DNA from 2 places in the Micromonospora sp. WMMA1947 genome. Region 2 is predicted to be linked to the other one. Evidence: riboswitches for the same ligand, from Rfam matches in the RefSeq annotation. Region 2 holds a riboswitch; the other holds the start of a gene.
What was found. Region 2 has a riboswitch for thiamine pyrophosphate ahead of O7604_RS16335 (ECF transporter S component). Riboswitches for the same ligand answer to the same signal wherever they lie in the genome.

Region 1: it holds a riboswitch for thiamine pyrophosphate, as region 2 does, so the genes downstream of both, thiE (thiamine phosphate synthase) here and O7604_RS16335 (ECF transporter S component) in region 2, are expected to answer to the same signal.

Annotation. Positions count from the first base shown of each region.
Region 1 is NZ_CP114909.1:2,685,834-2,693,638, forward strand. Features, by position in the region: gene O7604_RS13005 (ATP-binding cassette domain-containing protein) at 1-560, shown strand, start outside; gene O7604_RS13010 (nucleotidyltransferase domain-containing protein) at 557-1,363, shown strand; gene O7604_RS13015 (aldo/keto reductase) at 1,385-2,347, shown strand; gene O7604_RS13020 (DUF559 domain-containing protein) at 3,339-4,250, opposite strand; TPP riboswitch at 4,369-4,480, shown strand; gene thiE (thiamine phosphate synthase) at 4,475-5,101, shown strand; gene thiO (glycine oxidase ThiO) at 5,095-6,225, shown strand; gene thiS (sulfur carrier protein ThiS) at 6,216-6,416, shown strand; gene O7604_RS13040 (thiazole synthase) at 6,421-7,194, shown strand; gene O7604_RS13045 (thiamine phosphate synthase) at 7,302-7,805, shown strand, end outside.
Region 2 is NZ_CP114909.1:3,397,245-3,405,049, reverse strand. Features, by position in the region: gene O7604_RS16355 (acyl-CoA dehydrogenase family protein) at 192-2,165, opposite strand; gene O7604_RS16350 (DUF6328 family protein) at 2,274-2,774, opposite strand; gene O7604_RS16345 (SIS domain-containing protein) at 2,866-3,615, opposite strand; gene O7604_RS16340 (alpha/beta hydrolase) at 3,612-4,448, opposite strand; TPP riboswitch at 4,525-4,631, shown strand; gene O7604_RS16335 (ECF transporter S component) at 4,707-5,297, shown strand; gene O7604_RS16330 (ABC transporter ATP-binding protein) at 5,410-6,843, shown strand; gene O7604_RS16325 (energy-coupling factor transporter transmembrane component T) at 6,840-7,640, shown strand.

The DNA of each region.
Region 1 (7,805 bases), 710 kb from region 2:
AGTCGCACTTCCTGCGCCTGCTGGCCCGGGGCGGCACCGACCCGGAGCCGGGCAACACCCCCGTCGACGGCGCCGGCGCGCTCGCACCTGTCGCCCACGGTGGCGTGGTCCGGCTCGGCGCACGCGTGCGACCCGGGCACTTCTCGCAGACCCACGACCGGCCGGAACTGATGGCCAAGACACTCGTCGAGGTGCTGTGGCGCGGCGACGACCACCGCGCCGGCATGGACCGGCACGCGGCCATGGCGGCGCTGTCCCGGTACGAGCTGGCCGGTCAGGGCGACCAGCGGTTCGGCACGCTCTCCGGCGGGCAGCAGGCCCGGTTCCTGGTGCTGCTGCTGGAGCTGTCCGGGGCGACCCTGCTGCTGCTCGACGAGCCCACCGACAACCTCGACCTGGCCTCCGCCGAGGCGCTGGAAGCCGGGCTGACCGCGTTCGAGGGGACGGTGGTCGCTGTCACCCACGACAGGTGGTTCACCCGTACCTTCGACCGGTTCGTGTTGTTCCGCGGCGACGGCGACGTGGTGGAGACGCCGGAGCCGGTCTGGGACGTCGGGTGATCGACCGGGACCTGGCCGACCGGCTGTGCGCGGTGGACGGCGTGGTCGCGGTGGCGCTCGGCGGCAGCCGCGCCCGCGGCGACCACCGGCCCGACTCCGACTGGGACCTGGGCCTCTACTACCGGGGTACGCCGGACCTGGCCGGGCTGCGCGCGGTGGCCGCCTCGATCGCCGACGGGCCGGTGGACCTCACCGTCCCGGGCGGCTGGGGACCGTGGGTCGACGGGGGCGGCTGGCTGCGCGTCGGCGGGGTCGCGGTGGACTGGATCTACCGCGACCTGGACCGCGTGCACCGGGTCTGGGCGGACTGCCGGGCCGGCCGCTACACGGTCGAGGTGCAGGCCGGGCACCCGCTCGGCTTCTACTCGCACGCGTACGCCGGGGAGGTGGCGCTCGGACGGGTGCTCGGCGACCCGACCGGCGAGCTGACCGCGCTGCGGGCCGAGACCGTCGACTACCCGCCCGCGCTCGGCGCCGCGCTGGTCGCGGCCGGCTGGGAGACCGGGCTGCTGCTCGACGGCGCCGCGAAGGGCACGGCCGGGGGCGACGCCGGCTATGTGGCCGGCTGCCTGTTCCGGGTGGTCGGGGTGCTGGTCCACGCGCTGCACGGCCGGGCCGGACGGTGGCTTGTCAACGAGAAGGGCATGATCGCCTCCGCCGGGCGTCTGCCGGGTGCGCCGCCGCACTTCGCCGGGCGGGCGCAGGCACTGCTGGGCGCGGTGGGGCGTACCCCGTCCGAGCTGGCGGCGACGATCGCCGCTGCCCGGACGCTGGCCGCCGAGGTGCTCCCGCTGCCCGGGTGACCCCCGGGCAGCGGGCATAGGGTGGATCTCGTGAGTGAGATGACCTATCGCCGGCTGGGCGACTCCGGGCTCGTGGTGTCCGTGGTCGGTATCGGCTGCAACAACTTCGGCCGCAAACTCGACCTCGACGGCACCCGCGCGGTGGTGGACGCCGCGCTCGACGCCGGGATCAACTTCTTCGACACCGCCGACATCTACGGCGAGCCGCAGGGCGCCTCCGAGGAACTGCTCGGCCAGGCGCTCAAGGGCCGCCGCGACGACGTGGTGGTGGCCACCAAGTTCGGCATGGACATGCACGGCGCGAACGGGCCCGACCACGGCGCCCGGGGCGCCCGCCGCTACATCGCCCGCGCCGTCGAGGCGTCGCTGCGCCGGCTCGGCACCGACCACATCGACCTGTACCAGATGCACGAGCCCGACCCGGGCACCCCGATCGACGAGACGCTCGCCGCGCTGGACGACCTGGTGACCGCCGGCAAGGTGCGCTACCTGGGCAACTCCAACTTCGCCGGGTGGCAGATCGCCGACGCCGACTGGACCGCGTCGTCGCAGGGCCGTACCCGGTTCATCTCCGCGCAGAACCACTACTCGCTGGTGGAGCGCGGGGTGGAGGACGAGGTGATCCCGGCCTGCGAGCGGTTCGGCCTCGGCATGCTGCCGTTCTTCCCGCTCGCCAACGGGCTGCTCACCGGCAAGTACAAGCGCGGCGAGGCACCCCCGGAGGGCAGCCGCCTCGCCGGTGGCGGCCGGTACGCCGAGCGGCTGGCTGCCGCGCGCTGGGACGTCATCGAGGCGATCGAGGCGTACGCGGCAGAGCGCGGGATCAGCATGCTCCAGGTGGCCATCGGCGGCCTGGCGGCCCGTCCCGCCGTGACGTCCGTGATCGCCGGCGCGACCACTGCCGAGCAGGTGAAGGCGAACGCCGAAGCGGGGACGTGGCAGCCCAGCGACGAGGACCTGGACGCCTTGGACGCCATCCTCTGACCGTCCCCGCCGGTGCCGACGCGCCCGCCCGCGCGTCGGGTCCGCCCGTGTGCCCGAGCGTTGGGTCCGCTCGCGCTCGGGCCCCGCCCGTGCGTCCGGTCCGCGCGTTGGGTCCGCTCGCGCTCGGGTCCGTCCGCCCGTGCGTCCGGTCCGTGCGTTGGGCCCGCCCGCGCTTAGGTCCGCCCGTGTGCCCGCGCGTTGGGTCCGCCCGCGCTTAGGTCCGCCCGTGCGCTCGCGTTCGGTCCGCCCGCGCGTCGGATCCCGCCCGTGCATCCTGTCCGCGCGTTGGTCCGCTCGCGCTTGGGTCCCGCCCGTGCGTCCCGCCCGTGCGTCGGGCCTGCCCGTGCGTGGGGCCAGCTCGCTCGATCGGCCCGTCCGCGCGGCCCGTCCGCGCGTGGTGTCCGTCCGCGCCTTCGGTCCACAGGTGTTCGGTCCGCCCGCCATCGCAGGTGCGCCCGCTCGTCGGCGTGCAACCGTCGGGGCTTGCTCCGCGCGGCGGGGTGCGCCCACCGGGCCCCGCCCGCGCGCGGAGGCACCCATGGCGTTCCACTCGCAGGCAGCGCTCACGATGGCTGGAACGGTATGGGTGTCAAAAGGGCCTTGAGACACCCATGGCGTTCCACTCGTCGCCAGATTCAGTCGCGAGTGGAACGCCATAGGTGTCTGCGGCGGCCTCCTGACGCCCGTGGTGTCTCGGGCGGCCCGGCTCGGCTCGGCTCGGCTCGGCTCGGCCCGGCTCGGCTCGGCTCGGCCCAGCCTGGCTCGGCTCGGCCAGGTCAGGCACCACGGGTCAGGCGCCGGGTGGCGGTGGCCGGGCCGGCGCGCGGCGGGGCGAGACTCGTAGCTGCGGGCTGCGGGCTGCGGGCTGCGGGCTGCGGGCTGCGGGCTGCGGGCTGCGGGCTGCGGGCGCGGCGGGGGTGCGGACCAGAGGCGTGGCAGGGTGCGGCGGGCGCGGGCGCGGGCGCGGGCGCGGCGGGCGGCGGGGTGCGGGTCAGTGGTTTGCTGCGGTGGCGCGACGTTCGGCCAGGGCCTGGCGTACCAGGGCGACTGTGGCGTCGGGACGGCGCAGCACGTCGTCGGCGGTGAACCGGAGCACGACCCACCCGGCCGCGCGGAGCGCGTTCAGTCGCGCCACGTCCCGCCGGAAGTGAGCCCGTTCCCGGTGGTGGTCGCCGTCGTACTCGACCGCGAGGCGGAGAGCCGGCCAGGCCAGGTCCACCCGGGCCACGAAGCGTCCGCCGGCGCGCACCTCGTGCTGGGCAGTGAGCGGGCCGAGACCGGCGTCGAGGAGGAGCAGCCGCAGTCGCGTCTCCATCGGAGACTCGCTCAACGGCTCGGCCATCGCCAGTACCTCGCGCAGCAGCGGAGCGCCCGGCCAACCCGACCGGTCGGCGGCGTAGGCCCGCAGTGCGGGCAGCTTCACGACCCGGCGACGCAGCAGCGCGTCGACGGCGACCAGCGCCTCGGCGAGTGAGCCCTGCCGGCCCAGGTCGAACGCGGTACGTAGCGGGGTGGTGACCGGCAGCCCGCCGAAGAAGGTGCGGTCCCGCTCCGGCAGGGGCGACCGGACCACCCGCAACCGTGGGTGCGGTCGTAGTCGAGCAGCGGTCGGCAGCAGCACGGTGACCGGCGCGTCGCGGGGGAGCACGTCCGCGCCGAACAACCAGGCGGCGCTGCTTCCTGCCAGCACGGCAACCGGCGGCAGGCGCAACGCCACCGCCTCGCACCACATCCGGTGGTCGTCGGCGCGGTGTCCGTCCCGATGCACGTACACGTCCGGGAGCAGGCGGATCCACGTCGGCCCGCGCAGCATCGTCCAGGTGAGCAGCCCTTCGGACACGGCGCGGCCGCCCCGGAACGGCAGGGTCGCCAGGCGGCGCGGGACACGGGCGGGAACGGACATCCCAGCAGCGTGTCGTGACGAGACGGTCACCCACTGCCCCGATCCGCCGGACGGCTGGTTCCTGGGAAAAACCTCTCCCGGGCTTCCGTACGGGCGGGAGGCGTCGTACGGTAGGCCGCAAGTGACCCACGGGAGCCCGGTGCGGACCGGGCTGAGAGGGGGGCTGGGAGCCCCCGACCGTCGAACCTGATCCGGGTAATGCCGGCGCAGGGAGGAGCGTTGCCGTGCTGTCCCTGGGACGACTGCATCTCATCACCGACACCCGGCCGGGGCGTGACCCGCTCGCCGTGCTGCGCGCCGCCCTGCCGGTAGCCGGCGCCGACCTCGTCGTGCAGGTGCGCGTGGAGGACGACGCGACCGACCGGGAGGCGTACGAGCTGGCCCGGCTGGTGGTCGACGCCTGCCGGGCGTATGGGGCGCGGTGCCTGGTCAACGACCGGTTGCACGTGGCGCTCGCGGTGGGCGCGGCCGGGGGCCATGTCGGCGCCGACGACCTGCCGGTGCCCGCCGCGCGCCGCGTGCTCGGCCCGGACGCCGTGCTCGGCGCGACGGCCCGCGAGCCGGTGACCGCCCGTGCCGCAGTGGACGCCGGGGCCACCTACCTGGGCGTGGGCCCGTGCCACGTCACCACCACCAAGTCCGGCCTGCCGGGACCGATCGGCCCCGAGGGGATACGCGCGGTCGCCGAGGCGGTGTCCGTGCCGGTGATCGCGATCGGCGGGGTGACCGCCGCGACCGTGCCGGCGTTGCGGGCGGCCGGTGCGTACGGGGTGGCGGTGGTCGGCGCGCTCAGCGCGGCCGTCGATCCGGCGCACGCCACCGCCGAGCTGATGCGGGCGCTGACGTGTTAACAAGGGACCCTTCCTCTACCGGAGGCGTTAACAGGGGGCCCTTCCTTACCGAGGTGGCGGTGGTGGGGGGCGGGCCGATCGGGTGGGCGATCGCGTGGCGGTGCGCGCAGCGCGGACTGCGCGTGGTGGTGCACGACGACCGGCCCGGGTCGGGCGCCTCGTCGGTGGCCGCCGGGATGCTGTCGCCGGTCGCCGAGGCGTACTTCGGTGAGCACGAACTCACCGCGCTTCTCGTCGAGTCCGCCGCCCGCTGGCCCGGCTTCGCGGCTGAGCTGACCGAGGCGAGCGGCGTCGACATCGGCTACTCCACCGAGGGCACGCTCGTCGTCGGGCTCACCGCCGACGACCTGGCCGAGGCGAGGCGGCTGTGGTCGTACCAGCAGGGGTTGGGACTGCCGATCACGCCGTTGCGTCCCTCGGAGCTGCGCGGTCGCGAGCCGGCGCTGGCGCCGCGCGTGCGCGGCGGCGCTGTCGCGCCCGGTGACCACCAGGTCGATCCGCGGCGGCTGGTCGTCGCGTTGCGCACGGCCGCCGAACGCGCCGGTGTGGAGCTGCGTCCGGCCCGCGTCGGCGCGTTGTCCGAGGTGGACGCGCGGGTCACGGTGGTCGCGGCGGGCTGCGGCGCGGCGGCGCTGACCGGCCTGCCGGTCCGGCCGGTCAAGGGCCAGGTGCTGCGGCTGCGCGCACCCGGTGACGGTCCGCCGGGCTTCCGGCACGTGATCCGGGGGTACGCGGACAGCGAGTCGGTCTACCTGGTGCCCCGGGACAGCGGTGAGGTCGTGGTCGGGGCGACGGTCGAGGAGCGCGCGGACACCGCTGTCACCGCCGGTGGCGTGCTGACGCTGCTGCGCGCCGCCGCGGAGCTGGTGCCGGAACTGGTCGAGTACGAGCTGGTGGAGGCCGTCGCGGGGCTGCGCCCCGGTACGCCGGACAACGCGCCGATCATCGGGCCGCTGCCGGGGCGGCCGGGCGTGGCCGCGGCGACCGGGCACCACCGGCACGGCATCGTGCTCACCCCGGTCACCGCCGACCTGGTCACCGAGCTGATCGTCACCGGCGAGCCGGATTCCGCGCTCGCCCCCTTCACCCCGGATCGCTTCGGGAAGGAGCGCACGTGGAACTGATCGTCAACGGCACGGGCCGGACGCTGCCCGACGGCGTCACCGTCGCCGAGGTGGTCCGCACCGTCACCGACCGGGAGCGCGGGCTCGCGGTGGCGGTGAACGGCGAGGTGGTGCCGCGCGGCGGCTGGCCGGAGAGCGTGCTGCGCGACGGCGACCGGGTCGAGGTCCTCAGCGCCACCCAGGGCGGGTGAGCAGGTGTCCACGTTGGAGATCGGCGGGGTCACTTTCGGCTCGCGGCTCGTCCTCGGCACCGGCGGCGCGGCCAACCTGCACGTGCTGGAACAGGCGATCCGGGCGTCCGGCACCGAGCTGGTGACGCTGGCGCTGCGTCGGGTGGACACCACCCCCGGCGGGTCGGGTGGCCTGCTCGACCTGGTGGAGCGGTGCGGCGTACGGCTGCTGCCGAACACGGCCGGCTGCCGGACCGCTGTGGAGGCGGTGAAGACGGCGCACCTGGCCCGGGAGGCGTTCGACACCGCCTGGGTGAAGCTGGAGGTGATCGGTGACGAGCGCACACTCCTGCCCGACGGGGTGGAGCTGCTGCGCGCCGCCGAGGAGCTGGTGGCGGACGGGTTCACAGTGCTGCCGTACACGTCGGACGATCCGGTGCTGGCGCGGCGGCTGGCCGACGTGGGCTGCGCGGCGGTGATGCCGGCCGGGTCGCCGATCGGTTCCGGGCTGGGCATCGGCAACCCGCATCACATCCGGCTGATCCGGCAGGCGGTCGACGTGCCGGTGGTGCTCGACGCGGGCATCGGCACCGCCTCGGATGCGGCGCTCGCGATGGAGCTGGGCTGCGACGCGGTGCTGCTGGCGAGCGCCGTGACCCGGGCCGCCGACCCGGTGGCGATGGCCACGGCGATGCGCTACGCGGTCGAGGCCGGGCGTCTGGCGTACGGCGCGGGCCGCATCGCCCGCCGCTTCCACGCCCTCGCGTCCACCCCGGATGAGGGACGGCCCGACCTGTGACCGCCTCACGCCTAGCGGATCTTGGTACGGATGCGCCCTCGGAGGGGCGGCCGCGTACCAAGATCCAGGGTGGGCCGAGCGGCGTCGTGCTGCTGACCGATCGGCGGATGGCTCGACGGGCGCTCGTCGACGTCGTGGCGCGGGCCGTCGGTGGGGGAGTGCGGTGGGTGGTGCTGCGGGAGAAGGATCTGCCGCGCGCCGAGCGCCTCGCGCTCGCCGCCGACCTGCGCGCGATCCTCGCCGAGGCGGGCGGCACGCTGATCGTGGCCGGACCCGATCCGCTCGACGGGGACGCGGTGCACCTGCCCGCCGCAGGCCCGTACCCGCCGCCCGCCGTCGGACTCGTCGGCCGCTCCTGTCACGACACCGCCGAGCTGGCCCGCCTCACCACCGAGCACTACGCCACCCTGTCCCCGGTCTACGAGACAAAGACAAAGCCCGGCTACGGCCCGGCGTTGCGACCGGACGGATTGAGTGAGCTGGCGAAAGCCAGCCCGATTCCGGTACTCGCCCTGGGCGGCATCGAAACCCCGGCCCAGGTCCGCGAGTCCGTAGAGGCAGGCGCAACAGGAGTAGCAGTCCTGGGAGCCATCATGCGCGCCAACGACCCG
Region 2 (7,805 bases):
GACAACAGCCCGCTCCTCCGGTTCGGGAACGGTGGCCGGTGGGTGCGGCCGACGTTCCCGGTCGGCCCGGCAGTCGCCGGACTCCGCGTGGACCGACGGACGGTGCCGTCCGCAGGCGCAGCACGCCGCAACCCGGCACCAACCGGCGGACGACGACCGCGGTGCGGGCGCGGCGAGGGTGCAGCGGTTGGTCAGCCGGCGGGCGGAATGCGACGGCGGACGTCCTGCTCGGTGGACGGCCCCGGTTCCCAGCGGGCCACCCACGGCAGGTCGGCCGGCGGCGTGACCACGCCGTCCTCCAGTGCGGCGTACCGGCCGGCGACGATCCGCTTGGCGGCGGCCACGTCGACCGAGTCGGTGTTCGACCACAGGCCGGTGAACAGCTCGTCGACGCGCAGCCGGGCCTGACGGCAGAACAGGTCGGCCAACTCGACGTTCTCCGGGTGCGCGTCCCGCTCGGCGTAGGCCCGGACGCAGACCGCGCTCATCGCGAACAGCTCCGCCCCGATGTCCACCACCCGGCCGAGGAACGCCTGCTTGCGCTCCATCTTCCCCTGCCAGCGCGACATCGCGTAGAAGGTCGACCGGGCCAGCTTGCGGGAGGTCCGCTCGACGTGGCGCAGGTGCCCGGCCAGCGGCCCGAACTCCTGGTACGCCCCGGGCGTCTGCCCCTTGCCGACGGCGAGCGTGGGCAGCCACTTCGCGTAGAAGGCGCCGGCCCGCGCGCCCGCCTTGGCCTTGCGGCCCAGCCCGGCGTCCGGGTCGATGATGTCGCCCGCCACGGACAGGTGCGCGTCGACCGCCTCGCGGGCGATCAGCAGGTGCATGATCTCGGTGGAGCCCTCGAAGATCCGGTTGATCCGCAGGTCGCGCAGGAGCTGCTCGACGGCGGCCGGTCGCTCTCCCCGGGCGGCGAGCGAGTCGGCCGTCTCGTAGCCGCGGCCACCGCGGATCTGGATCAGCTCGTCGGCGATCCGCCAGGCCATCTCGCTGGCGTAGAGCTTGACCAGCGCCGCCTCGATCCGGATGTCGTTGCGGTCGTCGTCGGCGAGCATGCAGGACAGGTCGAGCATCGACTCCATGCCGTACGTGGTGGCGGCGATGAAGGACAGCTTCTTCGCCACCGCCTCGTGCTCACCCACCGGCCGACCCCACTGGACCCGGTCCGCCGCCCACTCGCGGGCCACGTTGAGCGCCCACTTGCCGGCGCCGACGCACATGGCCGGCAGCGAGAGCCGCCCGGTGTTCAACGTGGTCAGCGCGATCTTCAGGCCCTTGCCCTCGCCGCCGATCACGTTCTCCTTCGGCACGAACACGTCGTGGAACCGGGTGAGGCTGTTCTCCAGGCCACGCAGCCCGACGAAGGAGTTGCGCCGTTCCACGGTGATGCCGTCGCTGTCGCCCTCCACCACGAACGCGGTGATGCCGCCGCGCCGCCCCTCTGCGGCCGGCACCCGGGCCATCACCACCAGCAGCGTGGCGAGCGTGCCGTTGGTGGCCCAGAGCTTCACCCCGTTGAGCCGGTAGCCGGTGCCGTCGGCGGTGGGCTCGGCGGTGGTGGCGAGCCGGGCCGGGTCGGAGCCGACGTCCGGCTCGGTGAGCAGGAACGCGGAGACCTCACCGGCCGCGAGCCGGGGCAGGAACCGGTCCTTCTGCTCGGGCGTGCCGAACATCTTCAGCGGCTGCGGCACGCCGATCGACTGGTGCGCGGAGAGCAGCGCGCTGACCGCCGGGTTCACCGAGCCGACGAGCATCAGCGCCCGGCAGTAGTGCAGGTTGCTCAGGCCGAGCCCGCCGTACTTCCGGTCGATCTTCATGCCGAACGTGCCGAGCCCGGCCAGGCCGTGGAACACCTCGTCGGGGATGCGCGCGTCCCGCTCGATCGCCTCACCGTCCACCTCGGACGTCAGATACGCGCGCAGCGCGCCGAGGAACTCGTCCGCGCGGGCCACCTCGGCCGGGTCGGGGCGGGGCCACGGGTCGATCAGGTCGAGCCGGAAGCGGCCGAGGAACAGTTCCTTGCCGAAGCTGGGCCGGTCCCAGGCCGACTCGCGGGCCGCCTCGGCGACCTGGCGGGCCTCCTTCTCGGAGACCTGGCCCGCCTCGGTGGGAAGCGGCCCCGCACCGTCGGGTGACTCGGGCCGGCTGTTCTGTGTCGTGGTCACGGCTGCCTCCTCGTCGGTCCGGCTGCGTCGACGCGTGCGACGAAAACGACGCTACCCCCGGGTGTTACCCAGGGGTAGCGTTGCGTGCACGTCCGATTTGGCGGACCGTCAGTCGGTCAGCGACTGCGGGCTGTCGTCCTCGTCGTCGATGTCGTCCTCACCCCAGTTGCGCCGGCTGAACGGCAGGATCGCCCAGAAGGTCAGGAACCACAGGCCGGTGAGCGTGCTGAGCAGGAACGCGATCGGCCGGTCCAGCACGAAGTCGGTGACCAGCAGGACCGAGCTGACCATCGCGATCAGCATGAAGAACAGGCCGCCGGTGGCCATCCGGTGGGCGAAGCGGACCAGCTCCGGCTTGCGGCCCTGCCGGAACAACGCCCGGTGGAACGCGACCGGAGAGATGATCATCGCGGCGGACGCGGCGGCGGTCAGCAGCGCCAGGATGTAGACGTCGCGCTGGAACTCCGTGGTCCGGCCGAACCCGTTGCTGAACGGCAGCGTCAGCAGGAAGGCGAAGAGGATCTGCACGCCTGTCTGCGCGACCCGCAGCTCCTGCAACAGATCGGCGAAGTTGCGCTGCCAGCGCTGCTTCTCGGATTCCTTGGACACTCGCGGACCTCCCCGGGAGACGGCACGGCCGGCGGGTGAACGCCCACCGGCAGCACCGCCTGTGCCCCGTACGGGCGATCACGAAACCGGTTCAGGAACCCCTGCGGATCCGGCCCGCGTACCGTGCCTCCAGCTCGGCGTTGTGCTCGTCGCCGCCGGTGATGTTCGCGGACAGGTAGACCGGCGGGCGCTGCCCCGCCGCGACCAGCCGGGCCACCACCTCGGTGACGATCTGCTGCGCGAGCAGCGCCGCGGTGATCGAGGAGACCGCGCCGACCGCGCCGCCACCCGGAAGCGGCAACGTCGCGTCGCCGTACGGGGCTCCGTTGTCCAGCACCACGTCGGCGAAGTCGGCGAGCTTGCGGCCGGACGGGTGCCGCGAGGTCATCCGGGCCGAGTGCTGCGCCGAGGTGATCGCCACCAGGCCGTGCCCGCGTTCCTTCACGATGGACGCGAACTCGACCATCGCCCCGTTCACGCCCGAGTTCGAGGCCAGCACGAACACGTCCTGCGGCCGGATCGGCGCCAGCTCGTAGAGGCGGTGCGCCACGGCCGGATCGCGTTCCAGCTTCGGGCCGAGCACGTCGGCCGGGTCGCCGCCGATCAGCACCAGGTCCCGCAACGCGATCCGGTTGGTGGGCACCAGGCCGCCGGCCCGCCCGGCGATCTCCATGGCCAGCGCCTCGGAGTGCCCGGTGCCGAACGCGTGCACCACACCGTCGGCGCGCAGCGCGGCCGCGATCAGGTCGGCCGCGTCGGCCACGTTCTGCCGCTGCGCGGCGGCCACCCGGCCGATCGTCTCGGTCACCACCGCCAGGTACGCGTCGGCGCTCACCGTCATGCCTCCTCCGTTCCTGTGCAACGGGCGAGGATCGCCTCGGCCAGCGGGCCGGGCGCCTCGTCCGGAATCCAGTGGCTGACGCCGGACAGCGTCACGAACCGGTAGTCACCGGTGACGCGCGCGGCGCACGCCTGCGCGGCCGTCCGGCCGATCGCCACGTCCTTGTCGCTCCACACGAACGTGGTGGGCACCCCGACCGGGGCGACCGCCTTCATGTCCGCACCGGTCATCGCGCGATACCAGTTCAGCGCCGCCGTCAAGGCGCCCGGCTCGCGCATCGGCTCGGCGTAGCGCGCCACCGTACCGGCGTCGCCCACGCCGCTCAGCAGCTTGCGCAGCGTGGCGCCGTTCCACGCCAGCAGCACCTTCTCCGCCGTACCGGGCTTGCGGAACAACGCGATGTAGGCGGACTTGACCTTCTGCCGGGGGTCGGTGGCGAGCGCGTGGCCCATCGCCGCCGGATGCGGCACCGACACCGCGGTCAGCGTCCGCACCCGGTCCGGGTGCGCCGCCGCCAGGCCCCACGCCACGATGGCGCCCCAGTCGTGGCCGACCACGTGGGCGCGGGTCACCCCGAGCGCGTCGAGCACGGCCGCCGCGTCGGCCACCAGCTCCGGAATCCGGTACGCCCCGATGTCGGCCGGACGCGCGCCGGGCGAGTAGCCGCGCTGGTCGAGCGCGTACGTGCGCAGCCCGGCGGCGTGCAGCGCGGGCGTGACCGCGTCCCACTCGCCCGAGTGCTGCGGGAAGCCGTGCAGCAGCAGGACCGGGTCGCCGCCCTCGGGACCGCCGGCGCGTACCTCGAACGTCAGTCCCCGCGCATCCACCAGCATGATCGCCACCATACCGACACTCGCCCTGCTGGGCCCCGGGCCGTGGTCGGTGCTAGCGTCTGCGACGAGACAACTTCACATCCGACAGGGGAGCGCGCAGCGCTGAGAGTGCGGGCCGGTGCCCGCAGACCCTCGAACCTGATCTGGGTAATGCCAGCGCAGGGAGTTCGGTCGACCTCCAGCCGCGTCGCCGTCCGGTGACCACCGGGCGCGGCGTGCGTCTTCTCCTGGTTCACCTCGACGAACTGGGAGCCAATCGTGAACCGTACCGACAGCAACCGCTGGCGTACCGTCGACATCGTCGTCGCCTCGGTCATCGCCGTCGCCTTCGGCGTCGTCTTCTGGGCCTGGGGCCTGCTCTGGAGCGCCACCGACGCGGCGTTCGCGTTCTTCCCGCCGGCGCAGGCAGTGCTCTACGGCGTGTGGCTGATCCCGGCGGTGCTCGCCGGCCTGATCATCCGCAAGCCGGGCGCCGCGCTGTACTGCGAGACGGTGGCCGCGATCATCTCCGCCCTGCTGGGCAGCCAGTGGGCGAGCATCGTGATCCTCCAGGGCCTGATGCAGGGCATCGGCGCCGAGCTGGCCTTCGCCGCGTTCCGGTACCGCTCGTTCCGCCTGCCGGTGGCGGTGCTGGCCGGTGCGCTGACCGGCCTCGGTGCTGCGATCTTCGACTTCGTCTACTGGAACAAGGCGTACGACTTCGCCTCCTACCGCCTCCCGTACGCGCTGATCACTATCGTCAGCGCCACTATCGTCGCCGGTCTGGGCGCGCACGTCCTCACCCGCGCGCTGGCGAACACCGGCGTGCTGGACCGCTTCCCCGCCGGTCGCGACCGCGCCCTGGTCTAGCCCTCTCCCCACTTCCGCCCGGTGATCAAGGAGTTTGCGTCCGCCGGGCACGGTTCTCCGGACGCGAACTCCTTGATCACGCAGGCTGGGCCGGGAGAGGGGGTGGTGGGCGGTGAGCGCTGTGGTGCTGCGGGGGTTCGGGTGGCGGCACGGAGGACGCAAGCGCTGGGCTCTGCGCGGAGTGGATCTGCGTGTGGAGAGCGGCGAGCGGGTGCTACTGCTCGGGCCCTCCGGGGCCGGTAAGAGCACGTTGCTGGCGGCGCTGGCCGGGCTGCTGCCGGAGGACTCCGGCGAGCAGGAGGGCACCGTCGAGATCGACGGGCTGGACCCGCGCAAGGCGCGTGAGCGCGTTGGCATCCTGTTCCAGGACCCGCAGACCCAGCTCGTCATGGCCCGCTCCGGCGACGACGTGGCGTTCGGGCTGGAGAACCGGGGCGTACCGGCCGGCGAGATCTGGTCCCGCGTCGACGAGGCGCTGCACCGGGTCGGCTTCCCGTACCCCCGGGACCGCCCGACCGCCGCGCTCAGCGGCGGGGAGCAGCAGCGGCTGGCCCTGGCCGGCACGCTCGCGCTGCGCCCCGGACTGCTGCTGCTCGACGAGCCCACCGCCAACCTCGACCCGGCCGGCGCCGGCCTGATCCGCCGGGCCGTCGCGAACGCGCTCGACCCGGACACCACGATGATCCTGGTCGAGCACCGGGTCACCGAGGCGCTGCCGCTGGTCGACCGCGTCGTGGTGCTGGAACCCGGCGGCGGCGTCCGCGCCGACGGGCCGCCCGAGGCGGTCTTCGCCGCGCACGGCGACGCGCTGGCCGCCGCCGGGGTCTGGGTACCCGGCCACGTCGCGCCACCCCGGCACGCCACCACGCCGCCCGGCGACGTGCTGCTCACCGCGGAGCGGCTCGGCCTCCCGCCCCGGCTGAACCCCACCGATCTTCGGGTACGCGCCGGCGAGGCGCTCGCCGTCCTCGGCCCCAACGGGGCCGGCAAGTCCACACTGGCGCTGCTCCTGGGCGGCCTGCTGAAACCCGGAGCGGGGGCCGTCACCGCGTCCGCCGAACTCGCCGGGCGGGACGCGCGCACTCCCCCGCACCGCTGGCGGGCACCCGCTCTGGTCCGCCGGATCGGTTCGGTGTTCCAGGACCCGGAGCACCAGTTCGTCACCGCCACGGTCCGCGACGAGCTGGCGCTCGGCCCGCGCCGCATCGGCCGGGCCGAGCCGGCGGTCACCGCCACCGTGGACGAGCTGTTGCAGCGGTTGCGGCTGGACCGGCTGGCGGGCGCCAACCCGTACACCCTCTCGGGTGGCGAGGCGCGGCGGCTGAGCGTGGCGACGGCGCTGGCCACCGCGCCCCGCCTGCTGATCTGCGACGAGCCCACGTTCGGCCAGGACCGGCGGACGTGGCTGGAGCTGGTCGACCTGCTCGCCGAGCTGCGCGACGCCGGGCACGGCGTGGTCACGGTGACCCACGACGAGGACTTCGTCGCCGCGCTCGCCGACCGGACGCTCGCCCTGCACCGCCCGTCCGCCGCGGTGCTCCCGTGATCAACCTCGAACCGGTCGCCGCGCCCGGCGCGCCGCTGGCCCGGCGCAACCCGGTGGCGAAGCTGGCCGCCGCGGTGGTCTTCACGCTCATCCTGGTGGCGACGCTCGATCCGGTGGCCCCGGCCCTCGCCATCGCCGTCGAACTCGCGGTGCTGCCGCTGTTCGGCGTCCGCTACCGGGTGCTGGCCCGCCGGGCCTGGCCGCTGCTCGCCGGCGCCGTCGGCATCCTGGTCACACTCGTGCTGTTCGCGGCCGACCGCTCCGGCCCGGTGCTGCTCCAGGCCGGACCGATCCTGGTCACCCAGGGCGTGCTGATGACCGCGCTCGGGCTGGTGCTGCGCATGTTCGCGGTGGCGCTGCCCGGCATCGTCGTGTTCGCCACCACCGACCCGACGGACCTGGCCGACGCGTTGATCCAGAACGCGAGGACGCCCGCCCGGTTCGCCATCGGGGCGCTCGCCGCGTTCCGGATGGTGCCGCTGCTGGAACAGGAGTGGCGGATGATCAGCATGGCCCGCCGGGCCCGCGGCGTGGACGCGGGCCGCAACCCGGTGGCCAGGTTGCGGCTTTTCGCGTCCACCGCGTTCACGCTGTTGGTGGGCGCGATCCGGCGGGGTACCCGGCTGGCGGTGGCGATGGACGCCCGGGGCTTCGACGCCGGCACCCCGCGCACAGTGGCCCGTCCCCAGCGCTTCACCGGCGCCGATGCCCTGCTCGTCGCAGGCGCCGCCCTGCTGGCAGGCGCCGCCTTGGCGACAAGCATCGCCCTGGGCACCTTCCGCCCCTTGATCGGCTGACCCCCTCCCCCCACCCCCGCCCCGTTCCGTTGATCATGAAGTTGACGGCACGGGTTGCCCGTTTTGTCGCCGCCAACTTCATGATCAACCAGGGCCGGGTGAGATCTTGGTAGGGAATGGCCCCTATGGGGGCCGGAATCTTCCAAGATCTTCGGGGACGCTCGG